Regions from separate parts of the Pantoea sp. X-Soil-MYKO-1785 genome, predicted to be linked through region 3. Evidence: predicted binding sites of a transcription regulator. Region 3 holds the regulator's gene; each other region holds the start of a gene.

Region 1 (10,193 bases), 1.7 Mb from region 3:
GACCGGGTGATCATGCACTGCCACGCCACTAATTTTATGGCGTTAAGTTATGTGGTCGAGCTGGATTCAGCGCGCTTTACCCGCTTACTGTGGGAAGGCAGCACCGAATGTCTGGTGGTGTTCCCGGATGGGGTCGGCATTCTGCCGTGGATGGTGCCCGGCACTGACGGTATCGGCGCTGCCACGGCGGAGCAGATGCAGTCGCATAGCCTGGTGATGTGGCCGTTCCACGGTATCTTTGGCAGCGGGCCGACCCTGGATGAAACCTTTGGCCTGATCGATACCGCAGAAAAATCCTCTGAAGTGATGGTCAAGGTGCTGTCAATGGGCGGCATCCGCCAGAGTATCACCACCGAACAGCTGGTGGCGCTGGGTGAGCGCTTCGGGGTTCATCCGTGGCAGGCTGCGCTGGATGTGGGGCCTGCCAATGCTTCGTAGAGCCTTTGTGATGCAGGTGAATGCGGACTGCCACGCCGAATATCAGCGACGCCACTCGCCGATCTGGCCGGAGCTGGCAGCAACGCTGAAGGCGCACGGCGCGCACAACTATGCTATCTGGCTGGATGCGGAGCGTAATCTGTTGTTTGCCAGCGTTGAGATTGAGTCGGAAGCGCGCTGGGAGGCGGTGGCCCGCACTGAAGTGTGTCAGCGCTGGTGGGCATCAATGAAAGATCTGATGCCCTCAAATCAGGACAACAGTCCGGTCAGTCAGCCGTTAAAGCCGGTTTTCTTCCTCGAATGAGGTCGGCCTGAAAGGCAACAAGGGCGGCAATCGCCGCCCTGATTTTATTTACGCTTTAGCTGTATCTACGGCTTGTGCTGACAGAGTCCGGTCAGCGTCGGCCACATCGCCATCAGCGTATCAATGATGCTGTCGAGATCGTCCCGCTGCACACCCTCACGCGCCCGCACCGACATGCCTTGCAGCATACAGCCCAGATAGCGCGCCAGCGCCGCGATATTCACCGATTCGCTCAGTTCACCACGCTGCTGGCGGCACAGCAGAAAGTCGCTAAGCGTACTCTCCTGTGACTGATGCTGCTGCTGCAACATGCTGGCGATCTCGGCAGAGGCCGCTGACAGGGTGGTGGAGGTGCAGATAAAGAAACAGCCGCCGGGCGAATCGCCATCGGTAAAGCAGGCGGCGGTTGCGCGGAAGTAACCTTCAATCGCCTGGTCGACCGGCAACGCATCATTGCCGAGCGCCGCGTCACGCCAGGCGCTGAATTTCTCCACGTAGCGCTCCATCGCAGCCCGGAACAATCCCTCTTTATTGACGAATTCAGCGTAGAGCGTGGGCGCTTTCGCCCCGGTTGCCGCCACCAGATCGGCCAACGAGGTTCCCTCATAACCGTGGGTCCAGAACAGGGTCAGCGCTTTATCGAGCGCAGCTTCACGGTCGAAAACTTTTGGCCGACCGCGGCACTTCTTCACATCGCAATCCTGAACCTGGCTCATATATCCTCACGGGTTGTGAAACACCCCATTAAATTACCGATCATTAATAAATTGTGCAAGGGCTGGTGCATTCCGCGTTCAGGGCTGTTGCCATTTTGTGCGACGACGGGCGGAAATCGCCCCTAAGGTTAAGTGAAAAAGGGGGCTGAAGCCCATAATCACGCCACTTCGCGAATAAAATAACGCTCATTAAATAAATATTGACGGCAGACCACAATCGGGCCTATCATTTAATTAATGATCGTTAATTAAATAGCGACACACATTTTCCCACTACCGAATATTGAGAGAGCAACCTATGAAAAACATCAAACTGAGTCTGGCCGCGCTGGCACTTTCTACCCTGACCTTTGGTGCATTCGCCGCAGATCAGGTCAGCAGCGACCCAATCAATCAGCAGCCGGTCGGCACCATTTCTGTCCAGGGCGGCAGCAACCTCAACTCCCTTGAAGCGCAGTTAAATGCCAAAGCGGATGAAGCGGGTGCCAAATCCTTCCGTATCACCTCAACCAGTGGTCAGAACAAATTGCACGGCACCGCCGTGATTTATCAGTAATTAAATGTTGAGAAGGGGTTCGTTATGAAAAGTATCAGTATGATGGTGGTGGCTGCGCTACTCGGCGGCCTCTCCTTTGCCAGCGTGGCGGCTCAGCAGGTCACTCAATCGCCGCTCGACCAGCAAAAAATTGGCGTGATCAGCGCGACGGGCAGCACCAACCTGACCTCGCTGGAACAGCAACTGTCAGACCGGGCCAGCGATGTCGGTGCAAAGTCTTTCCGCATCACTTCGACCTCTGGCAACAACAACCTGCATGGCACCGCAGTCATCTATAAGTAAGATGAAACAGGCTTCAGATAACCGCTTATCTGAAGCCTTTTTTCTAGCCGTTACTGCGTAACTGCGGGTAGCGACGGAAGATATAGACACACCATAACAGCGCGACCAGACCGATCATCCCGCCGACATTGCCCACATCGGCCATCTGCAGATGCAGACTGACCTGATTACCCAGCAGCGCGCCCGCGCCAATCCCGATATTGTAAATACCCGACATCAGCGACATCGCAACGTCTGTGGCATCAGGTGCCAGTGACAGCACCCGCACCTGCATACCGAGGCCAATCATCATCATCGCCATGCCCCAGATGACACACAGGGTGGAGATGGCAGCAGGACGGACCGCAGCAAAAATCAGCAGTCCCATGCAGAGTGTAATCAGCGCAATGGCGGCGATCAGCAGACCCGACGGGAATTTATTGCCCAGCGAACTGAACAGGATGCTGCCGATAATGCCGGCCGATCCGAACAGTAGCAGCAGCAGGGTGGTGAAGTTCTCACCCGAATGCGCCACCGCCTGCATAAAGGGTTCGATGTAGCTGTAAGCGGTGTAGTGCGCGGTCACCACCAGCGTCACCAGCAGATACATACTGACTAACGCCGGGCGACGGAACAGCATCGGTACGCTGCTCAGTGAACCGGTATGTTCACTCGGCAGACGCGGCAGAATGCGCACCAGCATAATCATCAGCACCAGCGCCGAGAGGCCAATCGCACCAAAGGTGGTACGCCAGCCGAGATACTGACCCACCACGCGGCCAATCGGCACGCCCAGCACCATCGCAAGCGCCGTACCGGTTGCCAGCATGCTCAGCGCCTGGGTTTTCTTGCCCGCCGGGGCGACGCGGATCGCCAGCGATGCGGTGATCGACCAGAACACCGCGTGCGACAGCGCGATACCAATACGCGAGACGATCAGCGAACGGAAGTCCCACGCCACGGTTGACAGCACATGGCTGATGATAAAGATCAGGAACAGCACGCCGAGCAGCATACGTCGTTCAATATTGCGGGTCAGCAGCATCAGCGGCAGCGAGAGCAGCGCCACCACCCAGGCATAGATGGTGAGCATGATGCCGACATCCGCGGTCTGCATCGAGAAATCAGCGGCGATATCCGATAGCAGACCCACCGGCACAAATTCGGTGGTGTTGAAAACAAACGCGGCAATAGCCAGCAACACCACGCGAAGCCAGGCCGTTTTACGTGAAACAGTTGTTGATTGCATGAGGAGTCAAATCAGTCAGAGCAGCGAAATCGGATGTGGCAGAAACATCCAGCGAAAGTGACCTGCGTCACAAATTAGTGACTATTGTAGTGAATAAACCGGGAAGGGGAACCTTATAAACCGTTTTTAATCCTGAATATTTTTTATCGCCCTGCGCCAGGGCGATAGCCTGAGGTTATTGACCGCGCCGCCGCGCCGGCATCATCCGCAGCAGGGTGTTGTCTTTCAGCAGATAATGATGAAACAGCGCCGCCGCCGCGTGCAGGCCGATTAACCAGTAGCCAAGCGGAGCCAGCGTCTCATGCCAGTCAATCAGCATATCCGCCAGATCGAAATTGGGTTCCGCCGCCACCGGCATGCTGATACCAAACAGCCACCATTCACGGCCTTTCAGATAGCGTGATGTCAGACCCAGTATCGGCAGGGCAATAAACAGCGCATAGATCATAGTATGAGTCAGATGTGCCAGCCCGGTTTGCCAGCGCGGCGCGGCAGGAACAATCGGCGGCGAACGATGACGGGTGCGCAGCACCAGGCGGGCAATCATCAACACCAGTACCGACGCGCCTGCGCTGAAATGGGTGATGATCATCGCATAACCCTGCCACGAACCGCGCTGAGCAAAACCACGCAGTTCAATAGTGGCATAGGCGGTCGCCACCAGTAAAAAAGTCAGCCAGTGAAGGGCGATCTGTGAACCCGCAAACTTTTCCCGCATGGTAAAACCCGTTAATAAGAATCAGGCGTTCTAACATAACCGAAAATAGCGGAAAATCTTAACAAATTAGCGCAGCGGAAGCCTTGCTCAATCGCGGTCAGGCTAACGTGAGGTAAAAGTATGTTTCAGGGCCACAGCCGGCTGCGGGTCGTCCCCGGTGTGGCTAATGAGTGAGCAGCAGGTTTCACAGCCCATTGCGCCAGAATAATACTTTTTCGCCTGCAGGATAGCCGCATTGACGTGGTAAAAACTGCCGAGAAACAGCCGTTCGGCTGGCGCGGGCAGAAAGGGACAGCCCGCCGCATGTACCACATGGTTATGGTTGTAACCTGATTGTTTGTTGACGTAATAGTAGAGAGCCACAGGCGATCCTTTTTGCTGTGTCAGGCGACAGAAGGGTGCAGATGTCACAATCAGACCGATTATAGCGGGAAAAATACCATATGTTGCGGCTGGACCTGAAAGTTGTCTCACCGGCGGCGATAAAAAAGGCCCGGCACAGTGGCCGGGCCAGCAATTCAGAGGGAACAGGGGATCAAAGCTTTTTACACTGCAACCGCCAGGCCACCAGCAGAGCCAGCAGCAGCAGGGCGCTGATAAACAGCGTGATACCGATCCAGCCGTAGTTATGCCAGAACACCCCGCCCAGCGTCCCGGCGACGCTTGACCCGACGTAATAGCTGAACAGATAGAGTGAAGAAGCCTGACCGCGGGCGCGACGGGCCCGCAGGCCAATCCAGCTGCTGGCCACCGCATGGGCGGCAAAAAAGCCAGCGGTGAACAGCATCATGCCGGGCAAAATCAGCCACAGTGAATTAAAGGCGGTGAACAACAGGCCAGCCAGCATAATCGCGGTGGCACCGAACATCACCGGCCCGCGTCCCAGCCGGCTGGTTAACGCGCCCGCTTTCGGCGAACTCCATGAACCGGTGAGATAGACCACCGACAGCAGACCGACCACCGCCTGACTGAGATGCCAGGGCGCAGCCAGCAAACGGTAGCCGATGTAGTTAAACAGCGTGACAAAGGCCCCCATCAGCAGAAAGCCTTCTGCAAACAGCCACGGCAGCCCTTCATCGCGCCAGTGCAGACGAAAATTAATCAGCAGGTTGCGGGGACGCAGCGAGGTGGCGCGGAAATGGCGCGACGCCGGCAGGATTTTCCAGAACATCACCGCCGAAGCCAGAGAAAAGCAGCCGATAACCGCAATCGCCACCCGCCATGAAAAGAAGTCGGTCAGCACGCCGCTCAGCAGGCGGCCACTCATGCCGCCGATGGAATTACCGCTGATGTACAGCCCCATTGAGAACGCCACCACCCGCGGGTCCATCTCTTCACTCAGCCAGGTCATGCCGACTGCGGCGACCCCGCTCAGCGCCAGGCCCATCAATGCGCGCATGATCAGAATGCCGTGCCAGCTGGTCATAGTAGCGGAGATCAGGGTACAGATGGCGGCCAGCATCAGCGCGGTAACCATCACAGATTTGCGCCCGACCGCATCAGACAGCGGGCCGGTCACCAACAGGCCCAGCGCCATCAGCCCGGTAGAAATTGAGAGCGACAGGCTGCTGGCGGCGGGTGATACGCCAAACTGCTGCGACAGCACCGGCAATATTGGCTGGACACAGTAGAGCAGGGCAAAGGTGGCGAGACCGGCTGAAAACAGGGCCAGCGTGACGCGCATAAACTGCGGCGTTCCACGGGTAATCCAGCCCGATGCAGCCAGCGATTCTGGCGATCTGCATCCCACGTCATCCGCAACGGTTCCTGCCTGAGTAGTGCGACCCACAATCTTTCCTTAGTGTTAAAAAACCTGTCGTCAGCTTAGAAAAGGCTGATTATGATGTATAATATATTAATAATCTCAAATAAGACGTTAAAGATATGAATATCGAGCTGCGCCATCTGCGTTATTTCATTGCGGTCGCCGAGGAATTGCATTTCGGCCGGGCGGCGCTGCGGCTGAATATTTCTCAGCCGCCGCTCAGTCAGCAGATCATTCAGCTGGAAACGGCAACCGATGCCCGGCTGTTTAATCGCACCAACCGCAGCGTGCAGCTGACGGCTGCCGGTCAGCAGTTACTGCAGGATGCGCGTGCCATTCTGTTGCAGGTGGAACAGGCGGCTGACCGGGCGGCGCGGCTGCATCGCGGAGAACAAGGAGAGCTGCGCATCGGCTTTACCTCCTCAGCGCCGTTTACTGCCGTGGTGTCCGATGCGCTGTACCAGTTTCGCCAGCGCTGGCCACAGGTGCATATCCAGATGCAGGAGATCAACACCCGCCAGCAACTGGCCCCGCTGCATGACGGACGGCTCGATCTCGGCGTGATGCGCAATACGCCACTGCCAGCGGATTTGCGTCACCAGCTGCTGCTGAGCGAACCGCTGTATGCGGTGGTGCACTGGGCGCATCCGCTGGCCTCGGCAGAGAGAATTTCGGTCAGCGCGCTGGCGGCGGAGCCGTTTGTCTTTTTCGATCCGCAGGTCGGGACCGCACTCTACAGCGACATTCTGGCGCTGCTCCACCGTTATCAGATTAAGCCCTACATCACTCAGGAAGTGGGTGAGGCGATGACCATTCTCGGTCTGGTAGCGACCGGGCTCGGCGTATCCATCTTGCCCGCCTCTTTTCGCCGGGCGCAGCTGGCTGATGTTATCTGGCTGCCGCTGGCAGAAAGTGATGCTATTTCAGAGCTGTGGTTAGTCTGGTCCGCAGAGCGCGAAATAAATGAGCAGATGCGCCATATGATGACTTTACTGCAGCAAAAAAAGGCGTAAGTCTGGCCGGTCCCGACGACAATGTGTGCGATAAATCACATTTCTAATCAAATATTTGACGCTGCTGCCTGATCTGCCTCACCATGGCGCATGTTTATTTAGAAGCGCGAAAATAACCGGGAGCAGGGTTGTGAATCTGGACAGTCAACCTGGCCATATTGACCAAATTAAGCAAACCAATGCAGGCGTCGTATATCGATTAATTGATCAATTCGGTCCTATTTCGCGTATCGAACTTTCCCGACGCGCCCAGCTCGCGCCCGCCAGCATCACCAAAATCGTCCGTGAAATGCTGGATGCCCATCTGGTGCAGGAGACGGAGTTTCAGGAGCCAGGCAGCCGCGGCCGTCCGGCCATTGGCCTGATACTCGACACCGACGCCTGGCACTATCTGGCGATTCGCCTGCACCGTGGTGCCATGACCTTTACCCTGCGCGACCTCAGCAGCCGGGAACTGGTGGAGGATAGCCTGCCGCTGCCGGATGAATCGGCTCAGCCGCTGCTAACCGCGCTGATCGACCAGGTTGACGCCTTCTTTATTCGTCATCAGCAGCGGCTGGAACGCCTGACCGCCATCGCCGTGACCCTGCCAGGACTGATTAATGCCGCCTCTGGCGTAGTACACCGGCTGCCGGGATATCAGGTGCGCGACATGCCGCTCGGCGACGCGCTGGCGGCCCGAACCGGCGTACCGGTGTTTGTACAGCACGATATTTCCGCCTGGACACTGGCCGAATCGCTGTTTGGTGCCTCACGTGGCGCAGAAGATGTGATTCAGATTGTAATTGATGAAACGGTCGGAGCTGGGGTGATCAGCGGTGGGCAACTGCTGCATAAACGCGGCCGGGCGCTGGTGGAAATCGGCCATACTCAGATCGATCCCTACGGCCAGCAGTGTTATTGCGGCAATCACGGCTGCCTCGAGACGGTGGCCAGTATCGGTAGCCTGCTGGCGCTGGCTGCGCAGCGACTGCCGACCCAGCCTGACAGCCTGCTGCACCATCAGCCGCTGACGCTGGCCTCGCTCTGTGCCGCGGCGCAGTCCGGCGATCGCCTGGCACGCGACACCATTGCCAGCGTGGGTCATCACGTCGGGCGGATTCTGGCGATGATGGTGAATATCTTTAATCCGCAACATATTCTTATCGGTTCACCGCTCAATGCCGCGGCAGATGTGCTGTTTCCGGCGGTCAGCAACACCATTCTGCAACAGTCGCTGCCGGCCTACAGTGCCAGTATACAGCTGGCACCCACTGCGTTTAGTGAGCCGGGAACGCTGGGCGGCGCGGCGCTGATCAAAGATTCGCTCTACAGCGGTTACCTTTTAGTGAAGTTATTGCAAGGTTAAGCCTGACTAATCTTGCGCTAACGCAATCTGTTCTCATCTTCGATTCCTTAAAATGCGGAGTATTAGTAGGGTTAATCGCCGATTAGCCGCAACCGGTTTAAGAGGAGAAGTAGAGTGAAGAGACTATTTGTTACCGGCACCGATACCGCTGTCGGTAAAACCGTAGTATCGCGTGCGCTGTTGCAAAGTTTTATCAAAGCAAACCTCAGCGCGGTCGGATACAAACCCGTGGCGCGCTGCGCAGTGAAAACCGCTGACGGCCTGCGCAATAAAGATGCGCAGCTGCTGCAAAGCGCATCTTCTGTCGCACTGCCGTATCAGGCCATCAACCCGCTGTTGTTTGAGGAGCAGGAGATCGCCACCCACAGCGGTCAGGTGATTCAGTATGAATTACTGACCCAGGGCCTGAACAACCTGACCGAACAGGCGGATCGGGTGATAGTAGAGGGCACCGGCGGCTGGCGCAGCCTGATGAATGATGCGCGTCCGCTTTCCGGCTGGGTGATTGAGCAGCAGTTACCGGTGGTGCTGGTGGTCGGTATTCAGACTGGCTGTATCAGCCATGCGCTGCTCACCGCCGAAGCGATTCAACAGGACGGGTTACCGCTGGTCGGATGGGTCGCCAACCGCATTAATCCGGGCCTGGCGCAATACAGCAACATCATCGAAGTGCTGCGGGCAAAAATCCCGGCACCGCTGCTGGGTGAACTGCCGTATCTGCCGCGCGCCGAACAGCGCGATCTGACGGCCTACTTCGATATCTCACTGCTGGAGCAGCCAGGCCTGCACTCTGTGAGTGCAAAGATCGCCTGATCATGAAACAAAATAACTCATCTGCGCCGGTGGTGAATGTAAAGTTGCACCCTTGCCACCGGCCGCGTCGTGGAATTATAACGTTACTTTTCAGTCACCTGGTCTGCAAGGCGAGGTGACGCAGCGCTGATGGCGCAAAAAATGCATTAGTCCGGCTAATCACTGTTGCCGGAGCACCGTCATGTCGCAATCACACGAGAAAGGTTTGTTATATGGGCTGGATGCCCGTATTGGTCCCGTCCCGGCGTTTTTCGCCGCCCTGCAGCATCTGCTGGCCAGCGTCGTCGGCATCATCACGCCGCCGCTGATTATCGGTTCAGTATTGGGGCTACAGGCCTATATTCCCTACCTGATCAGCATGTCACTATTGGTTTCGGGCCTCGGTACCTTTATACAGGCGCGGCGCCTGTTCGGCATCGGAGCCGGAATGATCTGCCTGCAGGGCACCAGCTTCGCGTTTCTCGGCGTGCTGCTATCAGGCGGCCTGATGGTAAAGGCGCGCGGCGGATCGCCCGAGGAGATCATGGCGATGCTGTTTGGCTGCAATCTGGTGGCGGCGCTGATCCCGATCCTGATTAGCCGCTGTGTCGGTCCGTTGCGTAAAGTGCTGACCCCGGTAGTCACCGGTACGGTGATCACCCTGATTGGCATCAGCCTGATTAAAGTCAGCATCACCGACTGGGCCGGTGGACACAACGCCCGTGATTTTGGTGCCCCCGGTAACCTGGCGCTGGGAGCGCTAACGCTGCTGGTGATTGTGGCGCTTAACCGTGCGCGTAACCGCTGGGCCAGACTGATGGCGGTGGTGGTCGGAATTGTAGTGGGCTGCATCGCGGCAGCGTTAACCGGCCATCTGCAACTGAAAGCGCCGGACCACAGCGCGGCGCTGGTGCTGCCTGCGCTGTTTAAGTTCGGCTTTGCCTTTGACTGGACCATTTTCTTGCCAATTGCGCTGGTGTCGGTGATTGCGGTGATTGAAGCGGTGGGCGATCTCACCGCCAATTGCCTGATA
Region 2 (10,193 bases), 3.5 Mb from region 3:
GTTTGCAATAATATTTTTTATAGCGGTCCGCGCCGGTGACGCGGCCGTTGGCTCATTCGGCCAGTTTTGTTGGTGTGATCCCGGCAGGGATCGGGCAGTGATAAGGTTGTGTGGCGCGGACCCGGTTGAACTCGGCCTGACAGCGGGCCAGCGCCGCCGGATCCTGCAACAGCGTGACGACGGTGGCGGCCATCACTTTGCCCGCCAGCAGCATCCCCTTGTGCCCAATGCTGGTGCGACCCTGCGCCACCAGCTGCCAGGTATGCAGCGGCGTACCGAAGGTGAAGCAGGGCGCAAAGCACTGTGCGGTCGGTGTCACCCAGCTGACATCCCCGACATCAGTCGAGCCATACAGCAGTTCACGGGTCACTGCATAGGGCGCTACCTGATCCATAAACAGCTTGTCACCCAGTTGCTCAACCCAGGCCTGGCCGGCTTCGCCGCCGGTACGGGCTGCGTTGAGTCGCGCATTGCGCAGATCGTCGGCGGTCAGGGTGGCGCGTATCTCTGCTGCGAACGCCCGCTCCTCGTCGCTGTAAGCGGGCAGACCAAACTGATGCAAATAACGCTCCATCACCGCTTCCAGCGCGCGATTAGGCACATAGTCGGAGCAGGCTTTATCAAAACGCACCGTCAGAGTGGTGTCGGTCATCAGCGCGGCCCCGCGGGCGACATTGATTACCCGCTGATAGATATCCTGCGCCTGCTGCAGTTCCGGCGCGCGGATCAGGTAGAGCACTTCCGCGTCGGCCTGCACCACGTTCGGCGAGACGCCGCCGCTGTTGGTGACCGCATAGTGCAGCCGCGCTTCCTGCACGATGTGCTCACGCAGAAAGTTGGCGCCGGTGTTCATCAGGGTGACCGCATCCAGCGCGCTGCGACCGAGGTGTGGTGAGTTAGCAGCGTGCGCCGCCACCCCTTTGAAGCTGAACGCCGCCTGGATATTGGCGAGGGTGCGCAGGTTAAACATCCCGCTGAAGCCTTCGGGATGCCAGGTCACCGCAGCATCGACATCATCAAACAGCCCTTCACGCACCATAAAGGTTTTGCCGGAGCCGCCTTCTTCGCCGGGACAGCCGTAAAACCGTACCGTTCCGCCGGTTGCATGCTGCTGCATCCAGGCTTTTACCGCGCTGGCCGCCGCCACGCCAGCGGTGCCGAGCAGGTTATGGCCGCAGCCGTGGCCGTTGCCGTTGGCCTCCAGCGGTTGCGGTCGGGCGCATCCGGCCTGCTGGCTCAGACCCGCCAGCGCATCAAACTCCCCGAGGATGGCGATCACCGGTTTACCGCTGCCGAAGCTGGCGATAAAGGCGGTATCAAGGCCGCCGACGCCGCGCGCCACGCTGAAGCCCTCATCTGCCAGCGCATCGGCCAGCAGGGCGGACGAGCGGGTTTCGGCAAAGCGGGTTTCCGGTGTGTCCCAGATGGCATCGCTGAGGGCGCTGAAGCGTGCCTGATGACGGTCGATATAATCAGCAATGAAGGTTTCCATCATCGGCCACCGCCAAACTGCGCCTGATTCAGCGCCAGGGTTGCCAGCAGGGCGATCGCCACCGGCATCACCTGCTCATCAAAGTCGAACTTCGCGTTGTGGTGTCCCGCCGCCAGATCGCAGCCGAAAATGGCGTACGAGGCCTGACCGCCGTGCTGCTTGACCCGCTCCATCATGTAGGTGGCATCTTCCGAACCGGCCGCCTGGGCTTTGCGATCGACCACCGAATCGAAAATCCCGAGCGCATCTGCCTGCTGGTGGATGAAGTCCACCCACGGCTGGGTCGGCGTGGAGCTGCGGGCAGCCCCCATCAGCTGCACCTGATGTTCAACGCCATACATCGCCGCCGCGCCGGCAATGACCCGCAGCGCCTGCTGGTAAATGTCATCGTTAACCTGATTGGTAATGCCGCGGGTTTCGACTTTCAGCAGCGCACAGTCAGGTACCACGTTACGACCGGTACCGGCCTGCAATACGCCAACGTTAACCCGGGCCACCCCGCCGCTGTGCTGGGTAAGACCGTGCAGCGCCAGCGTGGCCTGGGCCGCCGCCAGCAGGGCATTGCGACCCTCTTCCGGGCGGCCACCGGCATGCGCGCCGACGCCGGTAAAATTGACGTCGAGTTTGGTGGTGGCGAGGAAACTGTCGCTGCCGCACACCAGTTCACCCGCCGGCACGCCGGTGCCGAGGTGAATGGCAGTAAACAGATCCACATCATCCACCACGCCTGCCGCCACCATCGCTTTGGCACCGCGCACGCCCTCTTCGGCGGGCTGGAAAATGAGTTTAATCGTGCCGCTCAGCTGATCTTTCATCGCCATTAATACCGACGCCAGACCGAGGCCGATGGTGGTGTGACCATCATGACCGCAGGCGTGCATCATGCCGGGATTGCAGGAGGCGAAGCCTTCACGCTGTGGCAGGTGATCTGCGGCCTGGCTCTCGTTGAGATCAAGCGCGTCCATGTCGACCCGAAAGCCGATAACCGGACCGGGACGGCCGGTATCCAGCGTCGCCACGATGCCGCAAAATCCGCCGGAGAAGTGGCTGATCCACTGCGGTAAAGCCCCCTGTTGCAGCGCCCGGGCTTCCTGCTGCTTCAGCACGTCTTCGCTGGGTAAGCCCATGCGCGCGTCGGCATCTATCACCTCACGGCCCAGTTGCAGTTGATAACCCAGCTGGTGCAGTTCGTCAGCCACCCGGGTGGCGGTGCGGAACTCGACCCAGCCAGATTCGGCATAGTGGTGGAACTCCCGTCGCCAGCTTTTTAACTGCGCCAGCCGGGCACTGATATGGTCGGAAAGGGTATTCATCGGCAGGATCCTTACTGTTGGTTTTTTACGCACTGCTTCGAATCTACACAATGGTAATAACCGGCATAAGATGCGAATATCTTGTGACTGATAAACAACGGTTATCACAAAATCTATGTCTGCCAACCTCAAGCTTCATCAGCTGCGCGCCTTTGTCGACGTGGCGCGCCAGGGCAGTATCCGGGCGGCGAGCCGTCTTTCCGGGCTTTCGCAGCCAGCATTAACCAAAGCGATTCAGGAACTGGAGCGTGAACTTGGCGCACGGCTGTTTATCCGTCGTCAGCAGGGCGTGGTCTTAACCGACATCGGTGATAACTTTTTTCGTCATGCCAGTCTGGTTCTGGCCGAGCTGCGGGTGGCGCAGGAGGATATCCAGCAGCGGCTGGGGCTGGGCGGCGGTCAGGTGAACATTGGCGTCGGCGGCAGCGTGGCACGCACCATCATGCCGCAGGTGATTAACCAGTTTCATCGTGAATACCCGCTGGTGAAGGTGCGCATCGTCGAAGGGCAGCTGGTGTCGATGGTACATGAGCTGCGGCAGGGTGCGCTCGATTTCACCATCAATACTTACGATCAAAGCCATCTCGATCAGGAGTTGATGTATGAACGCATGATGGAGCGTGAGTACAAAGTGGTGGTGCGTAAGGGCCATCCGCTGGAAAAAGCCCGTTCGCTGGCCGAATTACAGCAGGCTGACTGGACCATGCCGACGCCCAAGGGCAGCTATTATCGCCTGCTGCACGATCTGTTCGACGAACGCGGCATGGCACCGAAAATCGTGGTGACCTGTGAAACCTTTATGGCCTGTACCAGCCTGGTGGCGCAAAGCGATTTCATCAGTATTTTATCGGTGGATGTGATCGACGATCCGATTCTCGGCCGGTCGCTGGTGGCGCTGACGCTGGATGAGCCGTTGCCCAAAGCGATGTTTTATCTGATTCAGCGTAAGGATACTGCGCTGACCCCGATGAGCAGTTATATGGCGCAGTTATTTCGCCGTTATTGCCAGCGCTGAGCGGCAGCGTTCTTTCATCGTCTACACTTGGTGTATTCGCGTAAACGTGAGTTCAACCCACAATCGGAGGTGACGATGCAAGTCTGTCCATATCTGTTTCTCTATGGTCGCTGTGAAGAGGCAATCGGGTTTTACCTGCAGGCCACAGGCGGGAAACTGCTGGAGAAAATGACCTTTGGCGACATGCCAGAGCAGGGCGAGCAGGTCGGCGATCAATCCGCGCCGCCACAGCCGCCGGAAAAAATCATGCACGCACATCTGCGCATCGGTCAGGGAGAGTTGATGCTGAGCGACGGTAACACCCAGAAGCCGCCTGCGTCCGATCATGCTGGTTACGCGGTCAGCCTCGCCACCACTGACGCGGAGCAGGGTAAAACCTGGTTTGAGAAACTGTCAGTGGGCGGTAAAGTGACGACCCCGTGGCAGGAGACGTTCTGGTCGAATGGATTTGCGATGTTTATCGATAAATTCGGCATTCCATGGCGCATTAACGTGGTGAAACCGCAGGAATAATTGCGTGGATTAGCCGATCGGCGCCGGCAACAGCGGCGCCGTTTTCAGGTCACAGTCACTGTGGCCAGCTTTGCAGCCAGCCACGTGCTTATCAGAAGTTGTAACCCGCTACCAGATAGTAACCCCAGCCGGTCGATTTCACTTCAAACGGACCGTTGCCGAAATTCAGCTCCTGCCCATCCGCCCACTGACCGCCATTGTGGAAATAACGCGCCACGGCCGAAAAGTGCCAGTGATCGTAACCCAGCGACAGGATGTGACTGGAGGCGATAGAGTTGCTGGTGCGCGACGATCCGCCTTTCTCGTTAAGATCGGAGCCCCAGTCAAAGTTGGTAAAGCCTACATAGCCAAGGTTACCGCCCCACAGCGTGGTGATCGGCACGAAATATTTCACCTTGAAGCGATAGCCATCCCAGCTGTTTTCATTCGCGGCGCCGTAGTTTTCCCACTGGTATTTGGCATAAACGTTGAGTGACAGGCCCACATCGCTGTGGGTATCGATATCGGTGCCCAGACCCATGTACCAGGTGTTCTGGCGGTTATCGCTGTTACGGCCCATGTCGTAAATGTAGTTATTGGCGAAATACCACTCTTTGAACGGTCCAAACGCCAGGCTGGTACCGGTCAGTTTGTCGATTGAGAAGCGCGGTTCAATCTCCATAAACATCGGAGAACCGTGGTCAAAGATACCGTTGGCGTTGCTGTTACCGACGCCGAAGAAGTTGGTCAGATCGAGATAACCATAAAAATCGAACCAGTCTTTTTTGGCAAACGCTTCATATTCCAGATAAACGTCGTTGTTGAACTGTGGCCCAAAGCGGGTGTGGTAGCTGCCCACCACGTTTACGCTCTGATGCCACCAGTCGGACAGGTATTGCGGATCGCTATCAGCGGCTTGCGCAACACCTGTCCAGGAACATGCCAGCACGGCACCTGCTATCAACGTTTTGAATTTCATTATCATTAACCACATGCTTTTGACCGCTGCACAGCAGGCGCAGTCAGAGAGAAGTCGATCCCTGGGTGGGGAGTGAGTTATTCAGGACAAAACAGCCAGTTTTCAGCTCGCGTAGCGTGCCTGCAACACAGCGATAGAAAATAGATTTTGCTCACGTTTGTCAAAAAGTGTTGCATTACAATTCAGTGAAAATGTGATGCGCTTCACAATAATGGCAGTAAGCGAACGGAACCAGGCAACCGTTTACGTTGTCTGGTTCGTGATCAAATGGGCGGGATCAGGGAAAAGTGACGCGGACCTGCAAACCACAAATGGCACCCTGTGGCGTCAGGCAATTGGAGAGGGCGACCTGAATCTGATGCTTCTGCGCGACGCTGCGCACAATCGATAAGCCGAGGCCGCTGCCCTGCGCCTTAACGTCAGGCGAACGGGTGAATCGGTCAAAGGCGCGTTCAATAAAGGCTTCCGGCATTCCCGGTCCGTTATCGACGATATCGACCACCGTCCGGCCCGCCACCCGATGCAGCAGAACATCCACCAGGCTGCCTTCCGGGGTGTGCAACATGGCGTTACCAATCAGGTTATCAAACAGGCTGCGCAGTTCAGACCGACTGGCCTGCAGACGATACTGGGTCGAACCATTAAAGCCGATATCAATGCCGCGTTTATCCGCCACCACCATTAACTGTTCAATGCTCTCTTTCAGCAGATCTTCCAGTTCAATTTGCTCAATGCTGGCGACCACACTTTGATCTTCCTGACGTGACACGTTCAGTAACTGGGTTACCAGATGCCGGGTGCGCGTCACGCCCGCTTCGAGCTGACTGAACTGCCGGCTGGCCTCGCCAGGCTGAATATGCTGCCGCAGGTTCTCCAGCTGCAACGTGACAGCGGTGACCGGCGTACGCAGTTCATGGGCGGCATCTTCGAGGAACTGCCGCTGCGACGACCAGGCCTCACGCAGCTTGTTCAGCAACGAGTTATACGCGGCGACCAGCGGCAGGATCTCATCCGGCAGCCCTTCGGGTGAGACATTGTGCGGATGGTGCGTCTCCTGCGCCGCAATCTGCCGCGAGGCGACCTGCAGATCGCGGGTGATCTTGCGGACCACCAGCCAGATCACCAGCAGCGATAGCGGCATCATCAGGATCAATGGAATGATCGCCGCCAGCGCCCGTTTTACCATCAGCGCTTTCATGTAGCTGAGATTGTGCATCACCTGAATGGTCTTGATCTCACTGCCAGGCTGGCCCGGTCGGGTGTAGATGCGCCATTCACAGTCATCACAGTGCCCTACGTCTACATCACGGTAACCGCGCTGGGTTTGCAGCGGCGCGTGCAGTTCCGGCCATGAGCTGGCGCGCAGCCGGCCCTGGTTATCCCACAGCTGTACCACAAAGGCGCTCTTGGCTTTATCAGGCGTGATCAATGGTGTCAGCGCCGGCATCTGTTTGTTGGTGGACCAGGCATCAGCGATTTTCGACAGCTGATCGTCCTTCATGGTGCCCATCATATCGCCGTAGCAGCTGAAGAAATACCAGGTGACGCCGCCGATCATCAGCAGATGAATAATCAGCAGCGTACTGAGTAATTTATTGCGCAATGAGCGCATAAAGGGGAACGATTTCATATTGCCGGCACCCGCCAGCCCAGTCCGCGGACGTTACGAATCGCGTCGTTATCCAGTTTGCGCCGCATCCCGTGAATCAGCACATCGACCGCGTTGCTGCTCACTTCGTCGCCCCAGCCGTAAATGCGATTCTCCAGCTGCTCGCGAGAAAGAATGGCACCCGGACGCTCCAGCAGAGCATAAAGCAGGGCATATTCACGCGCGGTCAGCTGCTCGCGCTGGCCCTTATACAGCACTTCACGGGTCATCATATCCAGCTGCACGTCGCCACTGCCGAGCACCGAGTCGGCCGCACCGTGGCGACGTCGGGTAATCGCCCGCATCCGGGCCAGCACTTCCTGTAAATCGAACGGTTTAAGCAGGTAATCGTCAGCGCCGCTGTCGAGCCCCTGCACCCGCTGCGCCACGGTATCGCGTGCCGTCAGAATCAGCACCGGCGTGGAATCGCCGCGCCCGCGCGCCCGGCGCAACACCTGCAATCCGTCATCACGCGGCAAGCCGAGATCCAGCAACACGCAGCTGTAGCCGCCTTCGCTCCAGGCATTATGGGCAAAAACGCCATCGCGTACCCAATCTACCGACCAGCCCGCGCCCTCTAAAGCCTGCTGCAGGTTCGCGCCGATCATTTCATCATCTTCAACCAATAACACGCGCATGGCTGATCTCCTCTGGAAAGATGGGAGCAGTTTATGCCCGGATAGTTAGCACAGAATTATCCGCCTTCATACTTCGCACTACAGCCGCGTTGGCTGCACTTTTTCGCCCTGGTCACTGACTGATGTCAGCTCCCAGGGACTCCTGCGTTTGCCGCCTTGCTGTAGCACGAATTATTTTGGCGGAAACCGCCTTCATTCTTCGTACTAGAGCCGCGTTGGCTGCACTTTTTCGCCCTGGTCACTGACTGATGTCAGCTCCCAGGGACTCCTGCGTTTGCCGCCTTGCTGTAGCACGAATTATTTTGGCGGAAACCGCCTTCATACTTCGCGTTACAGCAGCGTGGCTGCATTGGTCGGCTTGCTGCAACGTGAATTACTCTGGCGTTATTTAACACAAATTTGCCTGACGGACCCGGCCGTGACTTAACGCAAATTATTTAAATTGTGGCCGCTATGGCTTAACGAATAATAGTTAAATCGACGCTGGCGTGATTTAACACAAATTATTTTACCGGAAGGCCGGTGTCACTTAATGCTTATTATTCAAATGCGTTGTTACCGTTTCCTGACGGGTAAATGCCAGCCGCAGGTCCGAATCTGGCGGTTGCTAATTCTGCGCTAATTTTCTGCTAATTAAGGGATAAATTTAACCGGGTAAAGTGGGTTCACTGCACATCAGCGTAAACCAGGAGGAACCCATGAATCAGCGCGAGTTTATTCGCAGTTTGCTGGAATGGATAGAGAACAATCTAGGACACGATCTGCATCTGGATGAGGTGGCGCGTCGCTCGGGCTATTCCCGCTGGCATCTGCAACGGCTGTTTCGCCAGCATACCGGATTTTCACTGGCTGAATATATTCGCCAGCGGCGCTTAACTGAATCTGCGCTGACGTTGCTGAGCAGCAATGAAGCGATATTGCAGGTCGCGATGAACTATGGCTTCGATACCCAGCAAGCCTACACCCGCACCTTCAAAAACTATTTTATGGTGACGCCAGGCCAGTTACGCCGCCAGCGGCGGGTAGAGCCGGATCGGTTACTGTTTCCACTGGCGATGGCCAGTTGAGGTCGGCGATGACCTTCCCGCCAGGTGAAAAGTGCGGGAAGGTCGATGCGCGCCGCGCCGCTGTCTGATTTCCCCCTTCTTTTTTGCCGATCCGTCGCCGTAAGCTGCCCCGAACATGCTAGTTTGATGCCAGAATCCTCAGGCTATCGGAGCGGTAACGCATGGAAAACAGTGCCAATTTAACCGCCATGCTGGTGTTTGCGCGGGTGGTGGAACTGCAGAGTTTCAGTGAGGCGGCGCGGGCACTTGGCTGGTCCAAATCCCATGTCAGCCGGGAAATTGCCCGTCTGGAGCTGCGGCTGGGCATCCGGCTGTTGCAGCGCACCACCCGGCGGCTGTCACTGACCGAACTCGGCCAGGCTTACTATCCCTACTGCGTACGCATGCTGGCGGAAGTGCAGCGGGCAGATGCGTTTGTCCAGCAGCTGCATCAGCAACCGGCCGGCAACGTGCGGCTACAGGCCCCGGTGACCTACGGCTGTCAGTGCGTGGTGCCGGTGCTTAATCGCTTTCTGCGCCGTCACCTGCATATCAACGTTGATCTGGATCTGACCGATCGTAATCGCGATACGCTGGACGATCAGGTTGATGTGGCGATCGTCATTCGATCCCGGCCACCGCAGCAGGGCAATTTCCGGGTGCTCAGCGATATTGAGTGGGGCCTGTATGCGGCACCGGGTTATCTGGCGCAGCGGCCCGCTATCGACCATCCTGAGATGCTGCCGCGTCACGATCTGCTGCTGTTTCACGGGCCGGCACACACCGCCGCGCTGCCGTTCCGACGCGACAAGCAGCGGCTGGCGCTGGATGTCCGCAGCCGTTTTCGCGCCAACAACAGCATGGCGCTGCTGAATGCGGCGCTGGCGGGCAGCGGCATCGCCTATCTGCCTTCCTATATGGCGCAGGAGGCGGTGAGCCGCGGTGATATTCAGCAGTTGCTGCCGGAGTGGCAGATGGATCGGCTTCAGAGCTATCTGCTGCTGCGTGAGACGCTGCAACCCGCTTCGCCGGTCAGTTTATTATGCGATACGCTGATCGCGGCGCTGGTCAGCGGCTGATTGTTGCAATACGGCAACAATCAGCGCCACTAAGTAACTATCGCGCCGCCACTGTTGTTATCTGACGCGCCTGGTTAGCCTGTATCCCTGATTAATGACGGGATATCTTTATGCAACAGACAGCAGAAAACGCAGAATTTCAGCACTGGAAGCGCAACTTATGGGTCTGTGTGCTGGGCTCTTTCAGCACCATTGTGGCCATGACGCTGTTGCTGCCGTTTTTACCGCTCTATGTTCAGCAACTTGGCGTGCAGCAGCCGGCCGCCATTGCACGCTGGTCGGGGCTGGCCTACGGCGCTACCTTCTTCAGCGCAGCGCTGACCGCGCCGCTGTGGGGCCGGCTGGCCGACCGCTATGGCCGTAAGCTGATGCTGATCCGCGCCAGTCTCGGCATGGCCATCGCCATGTCGCTGATCGGTATGGCGACTGCACCCTGGCAGCTGGTGGCGCTGCGTCTGCTGGCGGGCCTGCTGGGCGGTTACGCCTCCGGC
Region 3 (10,193 bases):
GCATGGGAGGCGACCGATGCCGAAAGCTGGCGGGCGGCGAATCAGGCAGGCGTTGCCGGCGACCTGCAGCCGCTGGAGCAGGTATTTGCGAAAGTGGTGAGCGAGCCGACGTAACCGCGTAGAATAGCGGCGCTGTTAACCACTCTGGATTAGTCATGCTGCTGCTGATCGACAACTACGACTCCTTTAGCTGGAATCTTTATCAATATTTCTGCGAGCTGGGCGCGCAGGTTCGGGTGGTGCGCAACGATGCCATCACCCTGCAGCAAATGGATGCGCTGCCGCTGACCCATCTGGTGATCTCCCCGGGACCCTGTACTCCCAACGAATCCGGTATTTCACTGGCGGCGATTCGCCACTTTGCCGGACGTTTGCCGGTGCTGGGCGTTTGCCTCGGACATCAGGCGATTGCTCAGGCGTGGGGCGGCGAGGTGGTGCGCGCCCGTCAGGTGATGCACGGTAAAACCTCGCTGATTCAGCACAGCAACAGCGGCGTGTTCCGCCAGCTGAATAATCCACTTACCGTCACCCGTTACCATTCATTGATCGTAAAACGCGATACGCTGCCTGACGCCTTTGAAGTCACCGCCTGGAGCCTGCGTGACGGTCAACCCGACGAAATCATGGGGATCCGCCATAAAACTCTGGCGCTGGAAGGGGTGCAATTCCATCCTGAAAGCATTCTCAGCGAGCAGGGACACCAGCTGCTGCGCAACTTCCTGTCGCAATAGTTTGCCTTTAAGTGATTTTTTATGCATATTTTGTGATTATTATTTCACGGCAGTACAACGATCATTCAAATGGGGTCACTAATGGCAGCCGAAAAAATTGCGGTCACACGGGAAACGTTCGATAACGTTATTTTGCCTGTTTATGCACCAGCGCAGTTCGTGCCGGTGAAAGGCAAGGGCAGCCGCGTCTGGGATCAGCAGGGCAAAGAGTATATCGACTTTTCGGGCGGCATCGCCGTGACCGCGCTCGGCCATTGCCATCCTGCGCTGGTGGAAACGCTGAAAAGCCAGGGCGAAACGCTGTGGCATACCAGTAACGTCTTCACCAACGAACCGGCGCTGCGTCTCGCCAGCAAGTTAATCAGCGCCACCTTTGCTGAGCGGGTGTTTTTCGCCAACTCCGGTGCAGAAGCGAATGAGGCGGCGTTTAAGCTGGCACGCTATTACGCCTGCAAACGTCACAGTCCGTTCAAAAGTAAGATTATCGCCTTCCACAACGCTTTCCACGGCCGGACGCTGTTTACCGTAACAGTTGGCGGACAGCCAAAATATTCTGATGGCTTTGGCCCCAAACCGGCCGATATCGTCCACGTGCCGTTCAATGATTTGGCTGCGGTTAAGGCGGTTATCGACGATCACACCTGCGCTATCGTGGTTGAGCCGATTCAGGGCGAGGGCGGCGTGGTGCCCGCAACCGAAGAATTTATGCATGGGCTGCGTGAACTGTGCGATCAATATCAGGCGCTGCTGGTGCTGGATGAAGTCCAGAGCGGTATGGGACGCAGCGGCAAGCTGTTTGCTTATGAGCACTATGGCGTGCAGCCCGATATTCTGACCTCGGCCAAAGCACTGGGCGGCGGTTTCCCGGTCAGCGCCATGCTGACCACCCATGAGATCGCCTCTACCATGGCGCCTGGCGTGCACGGCACCACCTACGGCGGCAATCCGCTGGCCTGCGCCATTGCCGAGACCGCGCTGGACATTATCAATACCCCGGCGGTGCTGGAAGGCGTTAGCGTCCGGCGTCAGCAATTTGTCAGCGCGCTGCAGGCGATTGATGCGAAGTACGATCTGTTCAGTGATATTCGCGGCAAAGGCCTGCTGATTGGCGCGGCGCTGAAGCCTCAGCATAGCGGCAAGGCGCGCGATATCCTCAATGCGGCAGCCGCAGAAGGGGTAATGGTGCTGGTGGCCGGCACCGACGTGATGCGTTTTGCACCTTCGCTGATCATCGAACCCGCCGACATCGAAGAGGGCATGCGCCGCTTCGCCGCCGCCGTCGGCAAGGTGATTAGCGGCTGATTTAGTTTTTGCGTAACCGTCTGATCAGCCAGCGGCCATGTTGCGGTCGCTGGCTCCACGCCAGAGAAGAAATGGTGTGCATCACGCTCAGATGATCCAGAATACGGCGCACATGCTGTTCGACGACTGTCACCGGCCCTTCATTAATATTTTCTACCTCATCCAGCAGGTTAACCTGCGAACTGGCACCGTCATATTCCAGCCGCTGCTGACAACGTTGCAGCGCAATTTCGCAGGACTGCAGATAGCGCTCAGCTAACGAGGCGGTCAGCATGGTGTGTTCGCGCGCCAGAATCGTCATTGCATTGATGTGCTCAACAATAAACTGGCTGTGGGTGACCCACAGACGCATATCTTTGAGGTACTGAGCGTTGAAAGCCGGTTCCTGCATCGCCTGGTTCAGGGAGTTAAACAGCGCATTGTGCGCCTGATTGACCCGTATCCGCTGGTACGCCAGTTTCTCCGGCGACTGTTCCGCCCCCAGCAGCAGCCGTAGCGCATCCTGATAGGTTTCCAGTGCGTCGTGGGCGTTCTGCCGCAGTAAGCCGCTCTGCCACTGCGGCCACAGCCACAGCATTCCGCCAAAGGCGATCAGGCAACCCATCAGCGTATCCATCAGGCGTGGCAGCAGGAACTGCGCCCCGTTCAGCGACAGCAGCTGCAGCGAGTAGACCGCCGTCACCGTAAAACCAATCATCGACCAGCCGTAAAACTGGCGGGTAAACCGGTAGCTGATAAAGGTGATCAGCAGCATGATCAGCAGCACCAGCGACTCCGGCACCGCCAGGCGTAAGGTGGCAGCCGCAATCACCAGACCGGCAAACGTGCCCAGCGCCCGGTGCTGGATGCGGACGCGGGTGGCACCGTAGCCGTTCTGGCTGACGAACATAATGGTCATCAGAATCCAGTACGGCTTAGGAATGTTGAAAAACAGCGCCAGCGCGCTGCCCAGCATCAGCATCACCGCAAAGCGACCGGCGGTGCGCAGCGCCGATGAACGCCACGACAGGTAGCTGCGCAGCGCCGGCAAAAGCGGCAGACGGCGCTGGCGATCGGCCATCAGGTCACGTTGATAGAGCGGCTTTTGGGTGCGAAGCACCCGCGCAATACGATTGAAGTGATAGAGGCAGAAATTCCCCACCGGATTATCAGGATGCTGACGGGCAATTTTTTCCAGCGCGCTGAGCTGCTTCTCCATGCCAAAACGATCCGGCAACTGGTGATAGAGAATGTTATCCGCCAGCACCCGTAAGCGGGCCGAAATAGTCTGGGCATTCCAGCGGATCACCGCTTCGGCATGGCTCTGCTCCACCAGTTTCTGCACCTCTTCCGGCTGATGCAGGCTGACCGAGATGTGTTCCTGCAGGTCCAGCGCCACCTGAAAGGCGCGGGTCAGCCGCTTATGGCTGTGATCCCGGCTGGCGGAAAGCATGTGCATCTGCTGGTAACAGGTGGTGATCATATCGACCACTTTCTGCTGGCGCGCCAGCAGCGGCGGCAGGGCCTTTTCCGGGTCGGTCAGCTGGGTCAGCAGGGTATATTTGGCATCGCAATAGTTGGCCAGTTCGCGGTAGATCAGGCTCAGGCTTTCACGCATCGGCTGCTCTTTCCACAGCCAGAACCAGAACCAGTTAAACAGCCCATACCATAGCGTGCCGCCGATATAGAGCAGCGGCGGCACATAGATCGGCATACGGCCAATCAGGCTCAGCGTGAAGATGGCGGCGATCAGGGTGCCGGGCAGCAGGCGGCCGTGTAGCGGACTGATTTCGCCGGTGACCCCCAGCAGCAACGGCAAGGCGAACAGAATCAGCGGCAGCGGAATGGCGTGCTGCGTCAGCCACTGAATCAGGAAGCTGCCGAGCGCAAACAGGCTGCCGCCGACAATCAGGCGTTTGAAGAAGCGTTTATGCGGGGTATCCAGACCGGCGATATTGCAACAGGCGGGAACTAACGAGAACAGCAGACCTTTTTGCAGGTCGCCAGCCAGCCAGCCCAGCGCCACGGGCAGACAGAGCACCAGGGTTTGCCGCAAGGCGTAGTTGACTTCAGGATGGTAAATAATTCGACGCCACATCGGCCCAACACAAACAATAACGGCGCGATGTTGCCATCACGCCGTGGGTGACAGGAATTAGCGGGTGCCGTAAACGACGATGGTTTTGCCGTGTGCAGAGATCAGATTCTGATCTTCCAGCATCTTCAAAATACGGCCCACGGTTTCACGTGAACAACCAACGATTTGGCCAATTTCCTGACGAGTAATTTTAATTTGCATGCCGTCGGGATGCGTCATGGCGTCTGGCTGCTTCGCCAGGTTAAGCAGAGTCTGAGCAATGCGTCCGGTCACGTCGAGGAAAGCGAGGTTACCCACTTTTTCAGACGTAACCTGCAGGCGACGCGCCATCTGCGACGACAGTCGCATCAGGATATCCGGGTTAACCTGGATCAGCTGACGGAATTTCTTGTAGGAAATCTCCGCCACTTCGCACGCGGTTTTCGCACGTACCCAGGCGCTGCGCTCCTGACCTTCTTCGAACAGGCCAAGCTCGCCAATGAAATCGCCCTGATTCAGGTAAGAAAGAATCATCTCTTTGCCTTCTTCATCTTTGATCAGAACCGCAACGGAACCTTTCACGATGTAGTAAAGCGTTTCAGCTTTTTCACCTTGATGAATCAGCGTACTTTTGGATGGATACTTGTGAATATGGCAATGGGACAGGAACCATTCGAGTGTAGGGTCTGTTTGCGGTTTGCCGAGAACCATTCGCTATTATCCTCTGTTGTAATCGTGCCCAAAATACAGGGGGCAGTTTTCCCTGTCAGGCGATGAAAGCTTCAAGCGTTTCCCTTACAGGAAATTATTCGGGCTGCATTCGGCGCAGTGCGCATCATTCTTCCCGGCTTCGCCATCAGGTGACGAAAAATATTTTCAGCACTGTTTGTAGCACAGCTTTTGCCGACTGTCTTCTGTTGTCTCGCTTCAGCTAACAGCGGATTTCTCTGGATTGCTGTTTACCAGGCGAAAGCGTACTCTGACGGCAAAACCGCATATTCTGGAGCGAAAATCATGCAGGCAAGAGTGAAATGGGTAGAAGGACTGACATTCCTCGGTGAGTCGTCATCCGGTCATCAGGTGTTAATGGATGGCAATTCGGGTGATAAAGCGCCCAGCCCAATGGAGATGGTGCTGATGGCGGCAGGCGGATGCAGCGCCATCGACGTGGTTTCAATTCTGCAAAAAGGTCGCAACGATGTGGCTGATTGTGAAGTGAAACTGACCTCAGAACGTCGTGAAGAAGCGCCGCGAATCTTTACGCACATCAACCTGCACTTTATCGTGAGCGGCAAAGCGCTACAGGATAAGGCGGTCTCACGCGCGGTGGATCTTTCTGCTGAAAAATATTGCTCGGTCGCTATCATGCTGGGTAAAGGCGTCACCATCACCCACAGCTATGAAGTGATCGAACTGTAATAGCCGCAAGGGTCATTGCAGACCTGCTAACTTCACTTCCAGTATCTGATGCAGGTTGATTTAAGACTGTGCCTGGGCAGGGAACCGGGTCAGATCGGAAAGTCGCTTAAGCCAATCCCTGGCCGCTCGACCCGCGCCGTCCCTGGCGCGGGACGCTTTCCTCTTCTGACCCGGTTCCCTGCGTGTTGAACTTATCTATTGCTGCCAGATTCTTTCTGCCCAGGGTTTGTCTGTAGCGACCTTCCTGAAACCGGATGCGGTTGTCGGACGTGAAGCGAAGGGAGCATATGCCTGTAGCAAAGCATCGCGGGCCAGGGATGGCCCGCGCTGAGCCTGCCAGGGATAGCGGTTTTGCGTCTTTGCGAAAGGTGTATGCTCCCTGAAGCCTGCCCAGGGGTAAGTCTTTAGCCGCAGGAAAGCCAGTTTTACTATCTTTGTTAAAGACATCTGCTCTCAGAGCGGTTTTTGCTGGCCTCTTACTCTATCCGCTTGCCTTCCACCAGCCGCTTCACCAGCGGACCCATGATCAGCTCCATCGCCAGCCCCATTTTCCCGCCCGGCACCACCAGCGTATTGATATGCGAAATGAACGATCCCTGCAGCATCGCCAGCAGATAAGGAAAGTCGATATCGTCCAGCGCCTGAAAATGGATCACCACGAAGCTCTCATCCAGTGACGGAATCGCGCGGGCGGCAAACGGATTCGAAGTGTCGACCGTCGGCACCCGCTGGAAGTTCAGGTGGGTGCGCGAGAACTGTGGCGTAATGAAATTAATGTAATCTTCCATTGAACGCACCACCGAATCCATTACTGCTTCACGCGAATGGCCGCGTTCGCTGGTGTCACGCACCAGCTTCTGAATCCACTCGAGGTTAACAATCGGCACCACGCCTACCAGCAGGTCGACATGTTCCGCCACGTTATGCTGGGCGGTCACTACGCCACCGTGCAGTCCTTCGTAAAACAGGATATCGGTGTTTTGCGGCAGCGGCTGCCACGGCGTAAAGGTGCCCGGCACCTGATTCCACGGCACCGCTTCATCATAGGTATGCAGGTACTTACGCGACTGGCCCTGGCCGTCGAGCCCATACTGCCTGAAGCTCTGCTCCAGTAAGCCAAAGTCATTGGCTTCCGGACCGAAATAGCTGACATGACGGCCTAAATCGCGCGCCTTGCGGATCGCCATATCCATTTCAGGCCGGGTGAAGCGGTGGAAACTGTCGCCTTCCAGTTCGGCAGCGTGCAGATCAAGCTGCTGAAAAATTTTACGGAACGCGAGACTGGTGGTGGTGGTCCCCGCGCCGCTGGAACCGGTGACGGCGATTATCGGATGGCGTGCTGACATAAAAAAGCTCCCTGTGAAATCGGGTCATGCGCATTGTTAACATGAATTGCCGCTGGCTGCATCAGCCGCGAAATTCTTTGCGCGGCATGATATTGACCGATTCATGCAGTTCCGACCACACCAGCACTACTTCGCCGGTTTCCAGCTGGCGGCGCACGTCAGCCACTTTTTCGTTCAGGCTGCGTTCCTGCTCGCCGTAGTCGGTGCCTTCACGCAGTACGAAAGTTTCAATCAGATTTTCAAGCGTCTCAGGTGAGACCTGTTGCCAGGGAATAATCACAACGTTAGGTTTCCAGAAAAGGGGCAATCCACTGGGGTATGCGCTGTTCAAGCCACATTTCGGGCTGGCGCAACGTCCCGCCGACAAAGCCAACGTGACCGCCGTGCGGCGTCAGTTGATAAGTAATAGTGGCAGATAATTGGCTGCTGTGCGGTATCACTTCATCACTCATGAACGGGTCATCTTTGGCATGAATGATCAGCAGCGGCTTATCGACCTGTTTCAGCCATGGCAGGGCGCTGGCGCGCTGATAATAGTCAGCCGCATCGCTGAAACCGTGGGCGCGGGCGGTGATTGCGTCATCAAAGTCGCGCAGCCGGCGTAGCGCTTTAAGCTGCGCCAGGTTCACCGGCAACGTTTCCGGCCAGGCGTGCAGTTTGCGCCGGGCATTCTTCTTCAGCTGCGCCAGTAAATAGTATTGATAAAAGCGTGAAAAGCCGCGCTCCAGCTTGAGGCTGCACGGCGCCAGCAGCAGCGGCGCGGAGACGATGACGCCCGCATCAACCGGCACAGCGGATCCCTGCTGGCCCAGCAGGCAGCCCAGCATGTTGCCGCCCAGCGAAAAACCCACCGCCACGGTCGGTACCCGGCCCCAGCGGGTTTGCAACCAGTGCAAAAAATAGCGCGCATCTTCGGTTTCGCCGGAGTGATAGATGCGGTTCAGCCGGTTAGGTTCGCCGCTACATCCGCGAAAATGCATCACCACCGCCAGCCAGCCGCGTGCGCGACAGATCGCCATCAGGCCGTGAATATAGGGACTGTGGAAACTGCCCTCCAGTCCGTGAAACAACACCACCCGCGGTTTGTGCTGCGCCAGCTGCGGATCTTCACTCCAGGCGAGATCGACAAAATCGCCATCGGGCAGATCGAGACGCTGCCACCAGGGATCGAGGTTGATCTGCCGCCGCAGCAGGCGTGGCAGCACCGTTTGCAGATGGGCATTACGCATGCCGGCCAGCGGCGTAAAATCCCCGGCTTCCGGCCCGCTAAATTTCATGTTGTAAAAGCTTGTCTGTTCCATATCACACTGTTAGCTTCGATAGGTTTTTTGCTTGCTGGGGGTGAGGAGCACCCGATTGCCATGGAACTGAGTCTTTTCTTATCGATGTTGGGATTTCTATGGGTCGCCGCAATCACGCCAGGCCCTAATAATATGTTACTTACCGCGGGCGGCGCCAATTTTGGCTTTGTGCGGACCCTTCCCCTGATGATTGGCATCATGATCGGCATGCAGGTGATGCTGCTGATGGTGGCGTTTGGCGTTGGTGGACTGATTCTGCTCTATCCTTCGCTGCATCTGGTGCTGAAAATTGCCGGCAGCCTCTACCTGCTGTGGCTGGCATGGAAAATTGCCACCGCCAGCTACGAAAAGCTGGAAACCGACCGGGTAGCAGAGTCGCCCATGCCGTTCTGGCAGGGCGGGTTGTTGCAGCTGATCAATCCCAAAGCCTGGCTGATGGCGCTAGGGGCGGTCGCCAGCTTTAGCCTGGCGGGCGACGCCTATCGACAATCAGTGATGGCGATCAGTCTCGGCATGTTTATCGTCAATCTGGTGTCCGGCCTGATCTGGATGGGATTCGGCGCAATGATTGGCCGCATTTTACGCAGCCGTCGCGCCTGGAAAATCTTTAATCTCGCTATGGGGCTGCTGACGGCAGCCTGCGTACTGTTGATCTGGCACTGAGTTAACTGGAGGCGCGTTCAACGCGCTTCCACGGCAGGACTTCACGGATCACCGGCGCGTGCGGCTGACGAATTTTCTGCAACAATAGCTGCACGCTGCGCGCCCCGAGCTGATACATCGGCTGTTCGATGGTGGTCAGCGGCGGGTTAAGGCTACCGGTGAATGGAATGCCGTCAAAACCGACCACCGCCAGATCTTCCGGCACGCGCAGCCCCGCTTGCAGCGCGGCATGAATCACCCCCACAGCCAGCACATCCGATACGGCAAAGATCGCATCCGGCGGTTGCGGCATCGCCAGCAATTGCTGCAATGCCTGGCTGCCCGCTTCAGTGGAGATATCGCTGGCGTAGGCGACACCTGACCAGTCCAGTCCCAGCGCGTTTATTGCCTGTTGGTAGCCCTGTTCGCGATGGTGCGAGTAGAGGTAACGCATATCCCCGTTAACCAGCCCGATGCGTTTGCGGCCTTTGCCGGCGAGGTAGTGCACGGTATCGCGCGCCGCGTCGAGATGATCAATAGTGACCGAAGAGGCCGGGATGGCCGGATCGAATTCCGAGCACTGGACCCACGGCGCGCCTGCGATGATATGCTGCAAATCCTGCAGTCCCGACGCCGCATCCATGGTGATCACCCCATCTACCACTTTGCCGGTCAGCAGCGTGAGATAGGCGGCTTCACGCTGTAACTGCGAAGCGGAGTGGCACAGCAGGATGTGATAACCGTGCAGTTCAGCCTCCGCCTCAATCCCCTGTACCACCCGCGAGCAGAAAGGGTTGGTGATGTCTGAAATCAGCACCAGCAGCATGTGGCTTTGCGCCGTGCGCAGCTGTCGGGCTAATAAGTTGGGCTGGTAGTCACAGGCGGCGATAGCCGACAGCACTTTCTCACGCGTATCGGGTTTGACGCCGGGATGGGCGTTGAGAACCCGCGACACCGTGGCTTTAGAGACGCCAGCCAGCTGAGCGACTTTCTCAATCGACATCGAACACAAAGACCTTTTACAAGCAATAAACCGGAACGCATATCAATAGCACAGGCCGAATGTGAGCGCCTGACATTTTTTATGCTGGCGCGGTTTTTCAGCATTTGCGATTTTTAGCTTAGTTTTGCAGATAGTGATCTAAGAACTTATTTCTATTAGGGATAATTTTTAATTCCTTGGTGAAATTAATGCCGCCAGAGACACTGCTGCCATCATAAAAAGGGTGGGGTAGCAATCATGGCAGTCACAGCACGTTTAACGTTTTTAGCCGCAGCCCTGGCGCTGCTGGCCTTCCGGGCGGACGCGGTCAATGTCACCGTGGCGTATCAGACTTCTGCCGAGCCGGCTAAGGTGGCGCAGGCGGACAACAGTTTCGCCAAACAGAGTGGCGCC

The links. The regulator CRP, encoded in region 3, controls carbon source genes, mostly activating them, when cyclic AMP is high. The targets are predictions, from matches to a motif close to ATGTGANNNNNNTCACAT.
Region 1: a site for CRP is predicted at 7,044-7,061, ahead of mlc (sugar metabolism global transcriptional regulator Mlc). Genes of this name have one in related genera too.
Region 2: a site for CRP is predicted at 5,483-5,500, ahead of AC6I8D_RS01575 (nucleoside-specific channel-forming protein Tsx). Genes of this name have one in related genera too.

What each region holds. Positions count from the first base shown of each region.
Region 1 is NZ_AP036000.1:2,074,446-2,084,638, reverse strand. Features, by position in the region: gene rhaD (rhamnulose-1-phosphate aldolase) at 1-438, shown strand, start outside; gene rhaM (L-rhamnose mutarotase) at 428-742, shown strand; gene AC6I8D_RS09845 (TetR/AcrR family transcriptional regulator) at 808-1,458, opposite strand; gene bhsA (multiple stress resistance protein BhsA) at 1,757-2,014, shown strand; gene bhsA (multiple stress resistance protein BhsA) at 2,039-2,296, shown strand; gene AC6I8D_RS09830 (sugar transporter) at 2,340-3,524, opposite strand; gene cybB (cytochrome b561) at 3,700-4,242, opposite strand; gene AC6I8D_RS09820 (hypothetical protein) at 4,345-4,605, opposite strand; gene ynfM (multidrug efflux MFS transporter YnfM/SxtP(Kp)) at 4,778-6,031, opposite strand; gene AC6I8D_RS09810 (LysR family transcriptional regulator) at 6,127-7,020, shown strand; gene mlc (sugar metabolism global transcriptional regulator Mlc) at 7,151-8,368, shown strand; gene bioD (dethiobiotin synthase) at 8,483-9,181, shown strand; gene AC6I8D_RS09795 (nucleobase:cation symporter-2 family protein) at 9,363-10,193, shown strand, end outside.
Region 2 is NZ_AP036000.1:349,071-359,263, forward strand. Features, by position in the region: gene AC6I8D_RS01555 (M20 family metallopeptidase) at 53-1,495, opposite strand; gene AC6I8D_RS01560 (amidohydrolase) at 1,492-2,805, opposite strand; gene AC6I8D_RS01565 (LysR family transcriptional regulator) at 2,921-3,820, shown strand; gene yjdN (VOC family metalloprotein YjdN) at 3,896-4,333, shown strand; gene AC6I8D_RS01575 (nucleoside-specific channel-forming protein Tsx) at 4,425-5,291, opposite strand; gene AC6I8D_RS01580 (sensor histidine kinase) at 5,569-6,921, opposite strand; gene AC6I8D_RS01585 (response regulator) at 6,918-7,577, opposite strand; gene AC6I8D_RS01590 (helix-turn-helix domain-containing protein) at 8,276-8,644, shown strand; gene AC6I8D_RS01595 (LysR family transcriptional regulator) at 8,806-9,702, shown strand; gene AC6I8D_RS01600 (MFS transporter) at 9,813-10,193, shown strand, end outside.
Region 3 is NZ_AP036000.1:3,811,604-3,821,796, reverse strand. Features, by position in the region: gene AC6I8D_RS18190 (putative adenosine monophosphate-protein transferase Fic) at 1-114, shown strand, start outside; gene AC6I8D_RS18185 (aminodeoxychorismate/anthranilate synthase component II) at 156-731, shown strand; gene argD (bifunctional acetylornithine/succinyldiaminopimelate transaminase) at 813-2,033, shown strand; gene AC6I8D_RS18175 (YccS/YhfK family putative transporter) at 2,035-4,110, opposite strand; gene crp (cAMP-activated global transcriptional regulator CRP) at 4,168-4,800, opposite strand; gene AC6I8D_RS18165 (OsmC family protein) at 5,104-5,508, shown strand; gene AC6I8D_RS18160 (phosphoribulokinase) at 5,985-6,854, opposite strand; gene AC6I8D_RS18155 (YheU family protein) at 6,916-7,134, opposite strand; gene AC6I8D_RS18150 (hydrolase) at 7,139-8,155, opposite strand; gene AC6I8D_RS18145 (LysE family translocator) at 8,216-8,818, shown strand; gene AC6I8D_RS18140 (LacI family DNA-binding transcriptional regulator) at 8,820-9,800, opposite strand; gene tauA (taurine ABC transporter substrate-binding protein) at 10,038-10,193, shown strand, end outside.